2 regions of the Bacillus hominis genome follow, and region 1 is predicted to be linked to the other one. Evidence: a T-box and tRNA genes for the amino acid it is inferred to sense, from the RefSeq annotation. Region 1 holds a T-box; the other holds one or more tRNA genes.
The links. The T-box of region 1 lies ahead of QUF93_RS23670 (valine--tRNA ligase). A T-box ahead of a tRNA ligase gene usually reads a tRNA of that ligase, here a tRNA-Val.
Positions count from the first base shown of each region.

Region 1 (10,610 bases):
ATGTATCAAGTACGTCGTTATCTTGATTCCAGTTTTCAATATCCGCTGGTGCTTCTGTACCTACGTATACTTCACCAGTTTCTTTATGATACCAAGCTGGAATGCGGTGTCCCCACCATAATTGACGAGAAATACACCAGTCGTGAATGTTTTCCATCCAGCGTAAGTATGTGTTTTCGAAACGCTCTGGTACGAACGTTACTTTTTCTTCTTCTTTTTGTTGAAGTTCTACCGCTTTTTCTGCAAGTGGAGCCATTTTTACGAACCATTGTGTTGATAAGTAAGGCTCAACAACTGCACCGCTACGCTCACTATGACCTACTGAGTGCATATGAGGCTCGATTTCTACTAATACGCCAGCTTCTTGTAAGTCTTTTACTAACTCTTTACGGCATTCGAAACGATCCATACCGTTATACTTACCAGCTTTTTCGTTCATCGATCCATCTTCGTTCATTACTAAGATGCGTGGTAAGTCATGACGATTACCTACCTCAAAGTCATTCGGATCATGAGCTGGTGTAATTTTTACAACGCCTGTTCCGAAGTCTTTTTCTACATACTCATCAGCAATAATCGGAATCTCACGGCCTACGATTGGAAGTGTAACTGTTTTTCCGATTAAATGTTTGTAACGATCGTCTTCTGGATGAACCGCTACTGCTGTATCACCAAGCATCGTTTCTGGACGAGTTGTTGCAAGACGAATGTGACCTGAACCGTCTGTTAACGGATAGTTCATATGGTAAAATGCACCTTGAACTTCTTTATGAATTACTTCAATATCAGAAAGAGCTGTGCGTGTTGCTGGATCCCAGTTGATAATATACTCACCACGGTAAATTAAGCCTTTTTCATATAATTGAACGAATACTTTATTAACCGCATCAGATAAACCTTCGTCTAATGTGAAGCGTTCACGAGAATAGTCTAGTCCTAAACCAACTTTCCCCCATTGTTGACGAATGTGAGAAGCGTATTCTTCTTTCCATTCCCAAGCTTTTTCAAGGAATTTCTCACGGCCAAGATCGTAACGTGAAATACCTTCTTCACGAAGTTTCCCTTCTACTTTCGCTTGTGTTGCGATACCAGCATGGTCCATTCCTGGAAGCCACAGTACATCGTAACCTTGCATACGCTTCGTACGAGTTAAAATATCTTGAAGAGTTGTATCCCAAGCATGACCTAAGTGTAACTTACCAGTTACGTTCGGAGGTGGAATTACAATTGTATACGGTTGTTTCTTCTCGTCTCCTGTTGCTTCGAAATATTTGCCTTCAAGCCACCACTTGTAAAGGCCTTCTTCAACGGACATATGATCATATTTAGTTGGTAAATTCTTTTCCGTGTTTGACATTATTTTCCCTCCTTAAAATAAAAAATGCCCCTCATCCAAAAAAGGACGAGGGACATCGCGGTACCACCTTTATTTACAAACAAATTCAGAATTTGCTTATACTCTTAATTTGATAACGGACAAATCCGTCTTTTCCTAATGAGAACTATTCCGTTCAGAAAAGATGCTCCAGGGCTACCTTCTAACATAACTATCTAGAGAATCTCCCAGCTAATGATTCTCCTCTCTGAAGACGTTTCATGTTATACTCTTCCCCTTCAATGCATTTATATGATTGTTAATTATTATATACAATAGTGTAAAAAACGAAACCTTATTCGTCAAGATAAATTTGAAACTACGGCTTTTATCCCACAAAAAAAGACAAGCAGGGTGCTCCCTACTTATCTTCTTTATCCCGCTATTTGCGGGCAATAAGACCCCCACCTCAAAATCAGGCTGAAGCAAAGGAGTTAGGCGGAATCACCGCTACCCGTAAACGCCCGATTGGTGAAGGCTAATAATCAGTATGGGATGAACAAAACCCCCACTGATTAAAGTTTCACTTTATCCGTTCCCTTGCTGGGCAGCTTGTAATTGCGAAAGGAAATATTCTGTATTGCTAACGAGCCAATGCGATTGTTGCAGATTTTTCACCCCGCGGAGCTCATTTTCTTCATTACGACTCTTTCTTCTTTTCGTATACGACTGAATTTGCCGAATAAAATGCGACGGGTACGTCATATACGCAAACATAAGAAGCTGCTCCTCTTTCGTAAACGGGAAATTTTTTTGATACATTTGATACCATTCAAAGCGGTCACTCCGTGCAATTGGATATGTGTTTAAAGACCGAGAATAAAAACCTACTATATCTTGCACAGGCGTTGCAAACTGCGATTTTTCTAAACTAATAAAATAGCCGTTTCGCTCATAATCAAATAAGAAATGATTAAGCGATACATTCCCATGAACGAAAGTAGTACGTGTTGTTTCCTTTTCTTTCATCGCATCATGCCATTCATTTAATTGCTTCGTTGCGAACTCACGCGCTCTCATAACATGGTGATAATACGTACAATATTGTAATTCAAATGGAGACATATACCACTTCGCTTCAGATTCTACAAGAAACTCTTCTAACATCTCACCATCATTTTCCCAACGGTCGGATATATTCGTATAATGTTTTTCTAAATCTTCTTCTGTATATGTCTCCTCTTTTACCGTTTTTTGATGCAACGTCCCGAGCGTTTGAAACATCTTATGGTATTGATCATTATCTTCGCCATTTCCTTCCGCACGTTCTAACCAAGGCATTAAATAATAACTATACGTCCCATCACTTAAAACATAATTCCCGTCCGTCGCATGATAGATAGGTACATAATTAGAAAAACCTTTCTCCTTCAAATATTGAATATGGTGCAAAAAATTATTCCGCTCTAATTTTCTATCTTGTATTTTCTTTAACGCATACGGACCTTGATTCGTATAAATTTTCATTACACTTCCGTGCTCTTCCATATGCTGAGTGTCCAATCTATATTGCCTCACAATGGGTTCATAGCGATTTCGTAATTCAATATCCATACGAATAACCCTTTCTTATTCAAAACATAGCTTCTAGGAAAAGAAAAGAGGTGAGTGAAAAAACTCACTCACTTATTTCGCCTTTGCTTTTGAAACAGGAATATATATAATTTGCCCTGTAGTTAAATATATATCTTCTGATTGATTTACACGATGTAAGTTTTGTACAGTCGTTTCATAACGTTCTGCAACAGCTTCAATTGTATCTCCTTCTTGTACGAAGTACATTCTTAACTTCGTAAATTCTTCTTCTGGTTCTTTCGTAAATAATTTCGTTAAATAAAGTGCATTTTCATCTCGCTGTGAATATGCCTCTTCCTCTGGCTCTTCCTGCTTTTTCGCTTTTTCTTTCTTGAAATTTTTTCGCCCGAACAATTCAAATTGTGGCGTCGTTTCTTTCTCCTCTTCACGCCCCGCAAATTCATGTTCTTCTAATTCCTCTTCTTCTATTTCTTGCTCTTTTCTTTCTTCTAGCTGAAACGGTTCAAATGCATAATCTTCCCATCCATCTGATTCTTTATAGGCTGGTACTTCTTCGTGCGGCGCAGGTCTATTCTCATCCTCTTCAGCTGAAACATCCTCTAACTCGGCATACGCCGCCTCTTCCTCTTCATCCTCGGTTCTTTCCTCGTCACATAAACCTGTAATAGATATATCCGCTAACAATTGTAAGCAACCATTTTCCTTTAATTCATAATCAAATTCCTCGATTGATACATATAATTCTTCAATTACTTTCACTCGATTTCTTGGAATTGATATTTCGAGCGGAAAGGAATGGACAAGTTCATTAACCCCGTCCTCCCTTGTTTCTACATAATCAATTGCCTTTGCTGGTGATAGCTCTCTTAATGAATAAGCTGAATCATCTTGCCTTGCAACGTACTCTCCCGTTAAATCTAATTGCCCTCTCACGATAACTTCATGATCAAGCTCCTCTATCTCAACGTCTGGATCTAACGAAATTGACAAAAGTTCTTCGACTTCCTGTCCCTTTTGGAACCAAACAGATTCTTTTAACGAAAATCGTAATGAATGATCTGTTGCCACTTCTTTTCCCCCTCCCAAACTATATGTCATTACAGATTTATGTTCCCTAAGGCTACTTTATGAATAAAAAAAATCGCTCCCCTAATGGAAAGCGATTTTTTCTAAGAAATTATGCTTTTAATTTTGACATTGCAATTTCAGCCGCCGCAATTGTCGCCTCAATATCTGTATCACTATGTGCTGTTGATAAGAATAAGCCTTCAAATTGAGAAGGTGGTAAAAATACACCTTGTTCTACCATTTCACGATAGTAAGCTGCAAAGAATTCTAAGTTTGAAGATTTTGCTGCATCATAATTAATAACCTGCTCATCTGTAAAGAAAATACCAATCATAGAACCTGCACGATTAATGTGATGCGGGATATTATGCTTTTCAGCTGCCTTACGTAGTCCAGCCTCTAACATTTCTGCTTTACGCTCAAATTCCACATATGATTCTGGCGTTAACTGCACTAACGTTTCATAACCTGCTGTCATTGCAAGTGGATTACCCGATAATGTTCCTGCTTGGTAAATCGGTCCGCTTGGTGCAACTTGACGCATAATCTCTGCCTTACCACCGTATGCTCCTACTGGCAAGCCACCACCAATTACTTTACCTAAACAAGTTAAGTCAGGAGTTACGCCGTAGTAACCTTGTCCACAATTATAAGCAACACGGAATCCTGTCATTACTTCATCAAAAATAAGTAGTGCACCGTTTTGCTCTGTCACTTCACGAAGTCCTTCTAAAAACCCTGGTTGCGGAGGAACAACACCCATATTCCCTGCCACTGGTTCTACAATTATACAAGCGATGTCATCACCGAATTGTTCGAAAGCATATTTTACACTTTCTAAATCGTTATACGCTACTGTAATCGTATTTTGTGCTACACCTTCTGGTACACCAGGGCTATCTGGTAAACCTAGCGTCGCCACACCAGAACCTGCTTTAATTAATAACGAATCGCCATGACCATGGTAACAACCAATGAATTTCAAAATTTTGTTACGTCCTGTATAACCTCGAGCTAAACGAAGTGCACTCATTGTCGCTTCTGTTCCAGAGTTAACCATACGTACAATCTCAATTGATGGTACACGCTCAATAACAAGCTGCGCTAATTTATTTTCAATTTCTGTTGGTGCACCGAAGCTTGTTCCTTTTTCAGCAACAGCTTTTAAAGCCTCAACAACACGGTCGTTCGCATGACCATGAATTAAAGGTCCCCACGATAATACGTAATCGATGTATTCATTCCCATCGATATCATATACTTTAGAGCCTTTTCCACGCTCCATAAACAATGGATTCATACCGACAGATTTAAAGGCACGAACAGGGCTGTTTACGCCGCCCGGCATTAAATTTTGTGCCTCTTCAAACGCGGCAATCGACTTATCAAACTTTTTCATTATTTAGCGCCTCCTTCTTGTAACCATCTTGCTGCATCTTTTGCATGATACGTAATAATCAAGTCAGCTCCTGCGCGTTTCATGCTAATTAATTTTTCAAGTACAACTTCTTTTTCATTAATCCAACCATTTTGCGCCGCCGCTTTAATCATCGAATATTCACCACTTACGTTATAAGCAACGACTGGTAAATTAAAGTTATTTTTCACATCACGAACGATATCTAAGTAAGAAAGAGCTGGCTTTACAATTAAGAAATCTGCCCCTTCCATTACATCTGATTCTGCTTCACGGAATGCTTCCATACGGTTTGCTGGGTCCATTTGATATGTTTTACGGTCTCCAAATTGTGGTGCACCGTGCGCAGCATCACGGAATGGTCCATAAAATGCTGATGAATATTTCACAGCGTACGACATAACTGGTACGTGCGCGAAACCATTTTCATCTAATGCATGACGAATTGCTGTTACGAATCCATCCATCATGTTAGATGGTGCAATAATGTCTGCCCCTGCTTTCGCTTGACTTACAGCTGTTTTTGCAAGAACTGCAAGAGACTCATCATTTAAAATAACGCCATCTTCAATAACACCGCAATGACCATGGCTTGTGAATTGACATAAACATGTATCTGCAACTACTACTAGCTCTGAGAACTCATCTTTAATTTGCTTAATTGCACGCTGTACAATTCCATGCTCACAATATGCCGATGATCCAACTTCGTCCTTTTCAGCAGGTAAACCAAATACAATAACAGAACGAATACCTAAATCAACGACCTCTTGCATTTCAGCTTGCAATAAATCTAAAGACATTTGATATACGCCTGGCATAGAAGGAACTTCATTACGAGTATTTTCTCCTTCTAATACAAAAATAGGGTAAATAAAATCTTCTGTATGTAAAAATGTTTCACGCACAAGCGCTCGCATGCCCCCGCTTTGTCTTAGACGACGATGACGATTAAATTGTAAAGAATTCATAGATTTCTATCCCCATTCTTTTATTTTGATTATGCATGTAAAGTAGATTCACAAATGCATTGTATTAACGATTCTATCGTATACTCTTCCGGTACGATAATATTTGAGAAATAACTCCTTGCCTCTTTTGCTGTTACCGGTCCTATACAAGCAATTGTACATTTTTTTGCCCATTCTCTCCAGTTTGTGCCCTCGAGTAAATAAACAAAACTATCAACAGTTGAAGGGCTCGTAAATGTAATAATATTTACTTTACCTAATTTCAATGCTGTTATAAGCTCTTGCTTTTTCTCTACATTCGCTTTCGTACCATATACGATTAGCTCATCTAAAAAAACACCAAAATCTCTTAGCTTTACTGGGATTACATCTCTTGCTAAATTCCCTTTTGGAAACAAAATACGCTCGTTTCCACTTAACTCTTTTAGAAACTCTTCAGCAAATGCTTCTGCAACAAATGAGGTCGGAACGAAATGAACTTCATAGCCTCTTTTTTCTAACTCTAATTTTGTTTTCACGCCTACCGCAGCGATTTTAATAGTTAAAGGTATTTTCTTTCTCAAACCATCTAGAAAAAAGGCTACACCATTTTTACTCGTAAAAATAACCCAGTCATACAAATGCAGTTGTCTTGCTTTATATTGAATTTGTTCCGGAGATGTGCCCTCCATACGCAAAAGCGGAATTTCCAATGGAATTCCGCTCCTTTCTTTCACTGCTACACTCATTTGTTTCGCTTGATGCTGGGCACGTGTAATCAATACTATTTTGCCAGCGAGAGCATCCATATTTATTGTTGCTCCTTATTTGCAGCAAGAATGAGCTCTTTTGCTCCTTGTTTAATTAAACGGTCCGCAGCCTCTAATCCAACTTGCTCCGGATCAGTGCCTAATACTGTCTCTTTCAATAAAACAGAACCGTCCATAGAACCGACAAGAGCTGTTAATTCGATTGCATCATTTTCTTTAAGAGTTGCATATCCAGCGATTGGAACTTGGCATCCACCTTCAAGTTTATGAAGAAATACTCGTTCAGCAGCCACTGTTCTTTCTGTTACTGCATCATTAATATGTGCTAACAATTCTAGTAAATCCTTATCATCCTCACGACATTCAATCGCTAACGCACCTTGTCCTACGGCTGGTACACATAACGTTTCATCTAAATGTTCTGTAATAACTTCCCCGTCCCAGCCCATTCTCTGTAATCCAGCTGTCGCTAAAATAATTGCATCGTAATCTTCATCTTTTAATTTACGTAAGCGTGTATCGATATTCCCGCGAATCCATTTCACTTGTAAATCTGGTCTCGCAGCTAGTAGTTGTGCACTACGTCTCAAACTACTCGTCCCTAAGATTGCGCCTTCTGCTAAATCTTTAAACGATTCTCCGTTTTTAGAAATAAACGCATCACGAGGATCCACACGCTTTGGTGTACAACCGATCGTTAATCCATCCGGAAGTACAGCTGGCATATCTTTCATACTATGTACAGCCATATCAATTTCTTTCGTAAGTAACGCGTGTTCAATTTCCTTTACAAATAAACCTTTTCCACCTACTTTTGAAAGAGTAACATCTAAAATAACATCACCTTTTGTGACGATTTCTTTCACTTCAAATTCATACGGTAAGCCGAGCGCTTTTAACTGATCGATAAACCAATTCGTTTGTGTTAATGCTAATTTACTCTTTCGTGAACCTACAATAATTTTGCGCATAATTCTCTCTCCTCATTATAAATACCAAAAGTGGAAATTGGATAAACTGCTTAATAGAAAAATGTTAACTAGCATTACAAGAAATGCCCCGATATTCCACAGTACAATTTTCTTCCCTTGCAACACATCTGCCGCTCGTAAATACAAGCCCGCACAATATACAAATAGAACGACAAAAGAACCGATTACTTTCGTATCGTACCAATGGAAATTATCCAATTTTGTATATCCCCATATGCATCCTAATATAATTGCTAATAAAAAAAACGGAACAGAAAATAAATTTAATCCGTAAGACATAGATTCAAGCTTCGGCAAATTCCCTAACCTTCTTAATCTCGCATTCCATTTTTTCTTTTTTAATAACCGATATTGCAATAAATACATAATAGAAAAAATAAACGATACAGTAAACGTTGCATAAGAAATAATCGCCATACCGACATGCACGTATACAAGTTCTGAAACTAATTGCTCTGCAAGTACTGGCGACATCTTTCCGAGCGGTGTAAAAATAGAAAAAGCGCTTACGCCAAATGCTACAACATTTGTAAAAAAGACTAAAAAGTCAATGCGCATAAATCGATTAATGACTAATGACATCGTAATCAATAACCAAACATAAAAATAAATCCCTGACAATAAAGTTAAAATAGGATTTGTTTCTGAATCTGTAGCTCTAAGCAACATAAAGATAGACTGCAATACCCATACAATCGCAAGTAACCAAAAAGCAAATCGGTTCGCCTTTCGGTTACTTTGAAAATAATCTATAAAATATAAACTAATGCTACAAGCATATAAAATAATTGCAATATGATAAATAATACTGTTATTTAAAAAACTCATCCGATCATCCTTCCAAGTTATAAAGATGGAACGGATGGTGTCCACGCTCTTTTATGTTCTACTTCTTCCGTATTTCCCGCTTCTTCCACTTCTAAATCAAAAATCTTCGCAAATAAAGCTAACTTTTCACCGGCTCCCTCTTCAGCAGCTAATTCTTTAGCTACTAAAATTGGGTCTTTTAACAATTGGTTAATAATACTTTTCGTATGTTTACTAATTACTTTTTTCTCACGATCACTAAGGTTTGGTATTTTTCGCTCAAGGCTTTCCATCGTATCACTTTGAATTGCTAGCGCTTTATCACGAAGAGCCGATATCAACGGTACAACACCAAGCGTACTTAACCACGTTTTAAATAAAACCATTTCCTCTTCAATCATAAATTGAATTTTCTCTGCTTCTTTTAAACGTTCAGCACGGTTTGCTTCAACTACACCTTGCAAATCGTCGATATCATATAAGAAAGAGCCTTCTAATTCATCAATCGCAGGATCAATATCACGCGGTACTGCAATATCAACCATAAATAACGGACGACCAGAGCGCATTCTCTCCACTTTCGTCATCATCTCTTTCGTAATGACATATTCTGATGCACCCGTTGAACTAATTAAAATATCCGCTTCTAATAATGCACATTGCAATTCACTTAAAGGCTTTGCATGTCCCATATATTTCTCAGCCATCACTTCCGCTTTTGTAAGCGTCCTATTCATAACTGTTACTTTACGAGCTCCACTTCCGTATAAGTTTTGCAGTGCAAGTTCACCCATCTTACCGGCACCAAGAATAAGTACATGACAATCTGTTAAATCGCCAAATATTTTCTTTCCAAGCTCAACAGCAGCATAACTAACAGACATCGCACTTTCACCAATCGTTGTTTCTGAGTGCGCACGTTTTGCTAACGTAACCACTTGCTTAAACAACTCATTAAAAATTGTACCTGTCGCTTTTACTTGTTGTGCTTCTAAAAAGCTATCTTTTATTTGACCTAAAATTTGCGTCTCTCCAACAACCATAGAATCTAAACCGCACGTTACGCGGAATAAATGATCTATTGCGCCATCTTGTTCAAAAATAGACAAGTATGGTGCGACTTCTTCTATTTCAAGCTGAAACCAATCAGCTAAAAACTTCTTAATGTAATACCGTCCCGTGTGTAATTGATCGACAACAGCGTAAATTTCAGTGCGATTACAAGTTGATACAATGACATTTTCTAGCACGCTCTTTTGATTTTGTAATGTGGTCATTGCTTGCTCTAGCTCTGCTGCCTGAAATGTGAGTTTCTCACGAAATTCTACAGGGGCTGTTCGATAATTTACACTAACAACAAGAATATGCACGCAGCATGTCCCCCTTCACCCGTTTTATCACTTTATCTACTATCATAATACAACTTTCCTCTTATGAATCTGACAATCGTGTGAACAACTGATTATTTTTTATTTATTCTCCATATGTAATAAAGGAGCTTCAGTAAGATTAAGAAAGAATTCTCTACTTTATAATGATTATAAAATAATAACTCTATTTGTACGTTACCAAAAAAAGTCCTCATAATCAAGTGATGGAAACTATTCCATATTCATTATAACATCATCTTTTCTATCTTCTTTCATTATGAAGGAAAATATGTAGGATTGTTCCAAAATATAGTTTCTCAATACA
Region 1 is NZ_JAUCFS010000005.1:4,054,139-4,064,748, forward strand. Features, by position in the region: gene QUF93_RS23670 (valine--tRNA ligase) at 1-1,357, opposite strand, end outside; T-box leader at 1,396-1,627, opposite strand; gene ysxE (spore coat protein YsxE) at 1,904-2,929, opposite strand; gene spoVID (stage VI sporulation protein D) at 3,002-4,009, opposite strand; gene hemL (glutamate-1-semialdehyde 2,1-aminomutase) at 4,089-5,378, opposite strand; gene hemB (porphobilinogen synthase) at 5,378-6,367, opposite strand; gene hemD (uroporphyrinogen-III synthase) at 6,397-7,155, opposite strand; gene hemC (hydroxymethylbilane synthase) at 7,158-8,087, opposite strand; gene QUF93_RS23705 (cytochrome c biogenesis protein) at 8,103-8,936, opposite strand; gene hemA (glutamyl-tRNA reductase) at 8,954-10,285, opposite strand.

Region 2 (6,618 bases), 3.3 Mb from region 1:
TACCAAATGGTCAATTCATTACCATTCAAGGTGAACAAGGGGATTGGTACAAAATATTACATAACGGTCAAATTGGATACGTACAAAAAACATTTGTATCTAATGGATCCACACCTCTAGTAAAAGGTGTAACTGTACAAGGTTCTCCTTCTTATACTGTTGCAACACCAAAATTAAATGTACGTAGCAACGCTAGTACAAGTAGCACTCTACTTGGCTCATTACAAAGTGGTACACAAGTACAAGTAGTAGAAACGGTAGGTACTTGGTATAAAATTCGTTTTGGCACAGGATACGGATATGTAGCAAAACACTATGTAGTGCAAAATCAAAATCAAGCACAAGCTAAAACAGCTCAACCTTCATCAATCCCAGCAGTTTTCAAATTCCCTACTCAAGGGAAAATCAGCTCCACTTTTGATATGCGCTGGGAGCAAATGCATTATGGTATAGATATAGCAGCACAAGGAAATGTCTCTATTCAAGCTGCTGCTGCAGGTAAAGTTGTGAAATCTTATTATTCAGCTAGCTACGGCAATGTCGTGTTCATCGCCCATCAAATAAATGGGAAATTATATACAACAGTTTATGCTCATATGAAGGATCGCACTGTACAAACTGGTGATCAAGTACAAACTGGACAATTAGTAGGTCATATGGGAAACACAGGTCATTCATACGGGCAACATCTCCATTTTGAATTACATAATGGGGAATGGAATTTTGAAAAAACAAATGCAGTGAACCCACTGCCATATTTAGTTAGGTAAATTTTATGCCACGCGATATACCTCTCTTTATTGAATACCTGGCCTTTTTAGGTTTAATCTGTTGTCTAGTCATTTATAATACGAACACTGTATTTTTATCTATTATTATTGCTTTTGTTGCTTTAGAAATCATTATGGAAGCATTACAAATGCGGCTAAAACAAAAAATTGCCCATATTTATAATGCAATTTTTCTTTTGAGTGCTCTTATAACAAATATAATTAGTAATGGTTTTTATTTATCTACCGTACTTCCTGTATTCTTTATAGGTGTTTTATTATTCATAGCTAGATACGTTAATGTTCCTAATAACCAAAAACATGAACAAGAAGCTTAGAAAGAGGAGACACTGTGTACCAATCTTTCAAAGATAATCCAATTCAATATATATTGAATTTATATAAAAAAATGAATACTTTTTTTGGTATACAAGGAAGTTATACTGCACAATTTCTCCTTTATGGAATGTTATTTCTTATCTTAGTTACTTTCTCCTTGTTTTACTAACAAAAAAGGATCTCACATAAACTTGAGATCCTTTTTTAATTTATATTAATTTTTAATATGTAAAATATGGTTTATCCACAAGCGTATTTTTCATAAATAAAACTAAGATTATATTTTTTCTCTAAGCTCATTCTTTGTTCATCGTCGCACCAATAGAAAAGAATATCATGAATCGTTGCATAACGCTTATTTTTAAGAAATAGTTTAAAGAATGATGGTAAACAATCATGTAATTGTATAAATATATAATTGCGTAGTATTTCTTCTTTGTATTCAATTCCCTTACAAATATACAGTAATTCTTCACAATAATATGCATGTTGTGGAACTTGGATCATTTCGAAAAATGGTACATACGATAGTAACTTTCCAATAAAATGACCATACCGATCCATTACCCCTATCGTCATATGCTCCATCATTTCTTTCATCACATATAAATAATCATCTACATGAGTTGTCTTTAAAGGGTCTAATCGATCGGAAATTTGAGAAAGTACAGCTTTTTGACAAGCTAAAACTGCTTGACTAGGTCCATAATATGATAGAAAGTCTGTACACTTACGATACTTTCGTAATAAGTCATGTGTATATAAATCATACACAAAAGTATTACAATGCATTGCTAAACTCATCATATCACTATTTAATTGCTCTTTTGACAGTAGCTTCGCTCGCTTACACATATAAAAGAATGTAAATTCCAATACTTCTTTATGAGATAATAGATGTTTGCAATCTGTTATACATTTCTCATTAAATTTAACTCGATCCCAAATCTCTACATCCTCAGCTGTTAATTCACCAATACGATATTTAATAATTAAATAGTTTAAAGCAACTGCTTTCGTCAAAAGATCCCATGTTTCATACTCCAATGAAGTTTGGACAAATTCATCTAGCCCTTGGGTTATCATAAAAGCATTTGCCTCTTCATACCAACCAATCTCTTGACATAAACGAAGAATACGTACTAGAGTTGGAATTTCATCTTTATGAAACTGCGGTAAATTCTTTACTTTATTCATGCCATATACGATAAATGCCGCTAAATTTTCTTCTTTATAAAATTCTTTTTCTTTCCATACTAATATAGTTCGCTCTTTCCCTTCACCTTTTGGATGACAAGGTACAAGCAAAGAAAATAACTCAGCGAAATTATTTGGTTCTATATATGTATCTGTAACCAAATTCCAATTTGGATCGCCCTGTACAGCCCTCATATAATTCCCCTTCCCTTTTTATCCCGCTATTTGCGTGCAGTAAGACTCCCACCTCAAAATTCAGTGAATGCGAGGAAGTTAGATGGGAGATAAAACTGCCCGTAAAAGCCCGATTGGTTCAACTAATAATCATTGGAGGATGGACAAAACCCCCAATAATTAAAGTTTCACTTTATCTATGTAGGAAATATTAATTCATTATTACATCATTAATAATAAATATTGTTATATTCAAAACCTCTCATAATACTTATATCTCTCAGTATATCATTTTTTCTCTTATTAAAAATTAGGAATGGAAAATTTAAAAAAACTGTCAAAAATATTGACTCTATACTTATTATATAATGTCTCAGATACATCACGCTAATATATTAGTTTAATCCATATATACTAGAATAATGTATCTGATCTTTATACATAATTTATTCCGTATGCTCCGAGATTTCACTTAGAGCAAACCCTGCTTGATCATCTGCTGATTTTCTTATAGCTAAATCACCTAGTGCTAGCATCCCAACAAGTTGACCGCTCTCAACTACCGGTAATCGTCTAATTTGATATTGTGCCATTAACTCTGTAGCTTTTTCAATAGAATCATCTGGAGAAACTGAAACAATGTTTGTTGTCATTACATTTGTAATTTGATTAGATCCAGGATGTTTTTCAGCAATCCCACGAACAACTAAGTCTCGATCAGTAACAAGCCCAACAACTTGTTTATTTTCAATAACAGGAATCATTCCAACCGATTCTTCCTTCATTTTTACAGCCGCCTCATATACATTATCTAACGGTGTACAATGTACGATATGAGTACTCATAAGTTCTCTAACTTGTGTCATTTTTCATCTCCTCCTTTTAATACATACCATAGCTTTTCCTAAATCCCTTTATTTATTTCAGGAAAATACGGTGATAAAAAGAGGCTTATACATAATAAAAAAGAGTCAGCAATATGCTGACTCTTTTTTTTATGACCCGTACGGGATTCGAACCCGTGTTACCGCCGTGAAAGGGCGGTGTCTTAACCACTTGACCAACGGGCCATGGCTCCGCAGGTAGGACTCGAACCTACGACCGATCGGTTAACAGCCGATAGCTCTACCACTGAGCTACTGCGGAATATATGGTGGGCCTAAATGGACTCGAACCATCGACCTCACGCTTATCAGGCGTGCGCTCTAACCAGCTGAGCTATAGGCCCATATACTTTACAGGGGCAGTAGGAATCGAACCCACACTGGAGGTTTTGGAGACCTCAGTTCTACCTTTAAACTATGCCCCTAAATGATGCCGGCTAGAGGACTTGAACCCCCAACCTACTGATTACAAGTCAGTTGCTCTACCAATTGAGCTAAGCCGGCATAAAAAAATGGTGGCTCGGGACGGAATCGAACCGCCGACACGAGGATTTTCAGTCCTCTGCTCTACCGACTGAGCTACCGAGCCAACATAAAATGGCGGTCCCGACCGGGGTCGAACCGGCGATCTCCTGCGTGACAGGCAGGCATGTTAACCACTACACCACGGGACCATTGGTTGCGGGGACAGGATTTGAACCTGCGACCTTCGGGTTATGAGCCCGACGAGCTACCGTACTGCTCCACCCCGCGACGATATTATGTTTTAAAAATAAATGGAGGAGGTAGAGGGATTCGAACCCCCGCGCGACTCTCGCCGCCTGTCGGTTTTCAAGACCGATCCCTTCAGCCGAACTTGGGTATACCTCCATGAAGGAAAAATTAATATCTTATTTATTTTTATATGTAACTAAACCACTTTTTTAAAAAATGGAGGAGGTAGAGGGATTCGAACCCCCGCGCGACTCTCGCCGCCTGTCGGTTTTCAAGACCGATCCCTTCAGCCGAACTTGGGTATACCTCCGACATATAAAAAATAAAGTGGAGCCTAGCGGGATCGAACCGCTGACCTCCTGCGTGCAAGGCAGGCGCTCTCCCAGCTGAGCTAAGGCCCCATGTTTTTGGGAAAATCGGGAAGACAGGATTTGAACCTGCGACCCCCTGGTCCCAAACCAGGTGCTCTACCAAGCTGAGCCACTTCCCGTTAATAAAAGCGCGCCCGAGAGGAGTCGAACCCCTAACCTCTTGATCCGTAGTCAAACGCTCTATCCAATTGAGCTACGGGCGCATATGGTGCCGAGGGCGGGGGTCGAACCCGCACGGTGGTCACCCACCGCAGGATTTTAAGTCCTGTGCGTCTGCCTGTTCCGCCACCCCGGCATATCATATTGAAAATTGGAGCGGAAGACGGGATTCGAACCCGCGACCCCAACCTTGGCAAGGTTGTATTCTACCACTGAACTACTTCCGCAAGACATGTATGAGTTATTTTATTAAAAGTGCGGGTGAAGGGAGTCGAACCCCCACGCCAAAGGCGCTAGATCCTAAGTCTAGTGCGTCTGCCAATTCCGCCACACCCGCATATTTTGTTAAAATGGTGAGCCATGAAGGATTCGAACCTTCGACCCTCTGATTAAAAGTCAGATGCTCTACCAACTGAGCTAATGGCTCTTAATGGCTGGGCTAGCTGGATTCGAACCAGCGCATGACGGAGTCAAAGTCCGTTGCCTTACCGCTTGGCTATAGCCCAATAATTAAGAAATGGTGGAGGGGGGCAGATTCGAACTGCCGAACCCGAAGGAGCGGATTTACAGTCCGCCGCGTTTAGCCACTTCGCTACCCCTCCGACATAAATGGTGGAGGATGACGGGATCGAACCGCCGACCCCCTGCTTGTAAGGCAGGTGCTCTCCCAGCTGAGCTAATCCTCCATTTTGCCTGGCAACGTCCTACTCTCACAGGGACAAGGTCCCAACTACCATCGGCGCTAGAGAGCTTAACTTCCGTGTTCGGTATGGGAACGGGTGTGACCTCTCTGCCATCATTACCAGACTATATTCATTTAAGACAAGAATCATTTTAACTTATTTAACTTTTAAAGTCAACAAGTTTTTTATATTCTCTCAAAACTAGATAACGTTGCTTCATATTATATGGTTAAGTCCTCGATCTATTAGTATTCGTCAGCTCCACATGTCACCATGCTTCCACCTCGAACCTATCAACCTGATCATCTTTCAGGGATCTTACTAGCTTACGCTATGGGAAATCTCATCTTGAGGGGGGCTTCATGCTTAGATGCTTTCAGCACTTATCCCTTCCGCACATAGCTACCCAGCTATGCCCTTGGCAGAACAACTGGTACACCAGCGGTGCGTCCATCCCGGTCCTCTCGTACTAAGGACAGCTCCTCTCAAATTTCCTACGCCCACGACGGATAGGGACCGAACTGTCTCACGACGTTCTGAACCCAGCTCGCGTACCGCTTTAATGGGCGAACAGCCCAACCCTTGGGACCGACTACAGCCCCAGGATGCGATGAGCCGACATCGAGGTGCCAAACCTCCCCGTCGATGTGGACTCTTGGGGGAGATAAGCCTGTTATCCCCGGGGTAGCTTTTATCCGTTGAGCGATGGCCCTTCCATGCGGAACCACCGGATCACTAAGCCCGACTTTCGTCCCTGCTCGACTTGTAGGTCTCGCAGTCAAGCTCCCTTATGCCTTTGCACTCTACGAATGATTTCCAACCATTCTGAGGGAACCTTTGGGCGCCTCCGTTACACTTTAGGAGGCGACCGCCCCAGTCAAACTGCCCACCTGACACTGTCTCCCGGGTCGATAAGACCCGTAGGTTAGAATTTCAATACAGTCAGGGCGGTATCCCACCAGCGCCTCCACCGAAGCTAGCGCTCCGGTTTCAATGGCTCCCGCCTATCCTGTACAAACTGTACCAAAATTCAATATCAGGCTACAGTAAAGCTCCACGGGGTCTTTCCGTCCTGTCGCGGGTAACCTGCATCTTCACAGGTACTATAATTTCACCGAGTCTCTGGTTGAGACAGTGCCCAAATCGTTACACCTTTCGTGCGGGTCGGAACTTACCCGACAAGGAATTTCGCTACCTTAGGACCGTTATAGTTACGGCCGCCGTTTACTGGGGCTTCAGTTCAGAGCTTCGCTTACGCTAACCCCTCTCCTTAACCTTCCAGCACCGGGCAGGTGTCAGCCCCTATACTTCGCCTTACGGCTTCGCA
Region 2 is NZ_JAUCFS010000005.1:712,571-719,188, reverse strand. Features, by position in the region: gene QUF93_RS06125 (SH3 domain-containing M23 family metallopeptidase) at 1-770, shown strand, start outside; gene QUF93_RS06120 (hypothetical protein) at 776-1,108, shown strand; gene QUF93_RS06115 (DUF3965 domain-containing protein) at 1,350-2,501, opposite strand; gene QUF93_RS06110 (CBS domain-containing protein) at 2,927-3,346, opposite strand; tRNA gene QUF93_RS06105 (tRNA-Glu) at 3,479-3,550, opposite strand; tRNA gene QUF93_RS06100 (tRNA-Asn) at 3,552-3,626, opposite strand; tRNA gene QUF93_RS06095 (tRNA-Ile) at 3,632-3,708, opposite strand; tRNA gene QUF93_RS06090 (tRNA-Trp) at 3,719-3,789, opposite strand; tRNA gene QUF93_RS06085 (tRNA-Thr) at 3,796-3,868, opposite strand; tRNA gene QUF93_RS06080 (tRNA-Phe) at 3,878-3,953, opposite strand; tRNA gene QUF93_RS06075 (tRNA-Asp) at 3,963-4,038, opposite strand; tRNA gene QUF93_RS06070 (tRNA-Met) at 4,041-4,117, opposite strand; tRNA gene QUF93_RS06065 (tRNA-Ser) at 4,142-4,234, opposite strand; tRNA gene QUF93_RS06060 (tRNA-Ser) at 4,296-4,388, opposite strand; tRNA gene QUF93_RS06055 (tRNA-Ala) at 4,407-4,479, opposite strand; tRNA gene QUF93_RS06050 (tRNA-Pro) at 4,495-4,568, opposite strand; tRNA gene QUF93_RS06045 (tRNA-Arg) at 4,579-4,652, opposite strand; tRNA gene QUF93_RS06040 (tRNA-Leu) at 4,656-4,744, opposite strand; tRNA gene QUF93_RS06035 (tRNA-Gly) at 4,761-4,835, opposite strand; tRNA gene QUF93_RS06030 (tRNA-Leu) at 4,865-4,945, opposite strand; tRNA gene QUF93_RS06025 (tRNA-Lys) at 4,960-5,035, opposite strand; tRNA gene QUF93_RS06020 (tRNA-Gln) at 5,040-5,114, opposite strand; tRNA gene QUF93_RS06015 (tRNA-Tyr) at 5,127-5,210, opposite strand; tRNA gene QUF93_RS06010 (tRNA-Val) at 5,219-5,294, opposite strand; rRNA gene rrf (5S ribosomal RNA) at 5,300-5,415, opposite strand; rRNA gene QUF93_RS06000 (23S ribosomal RNA) at 5,517-6,618, opposite strand, start outside.
Region 2: it encodes a tRNA-Val, which carries the amino acid that the T-box ahead of QUF93_RS23670 (valine--tRNA ligase) is inferred to sense. The anticodon was not compared.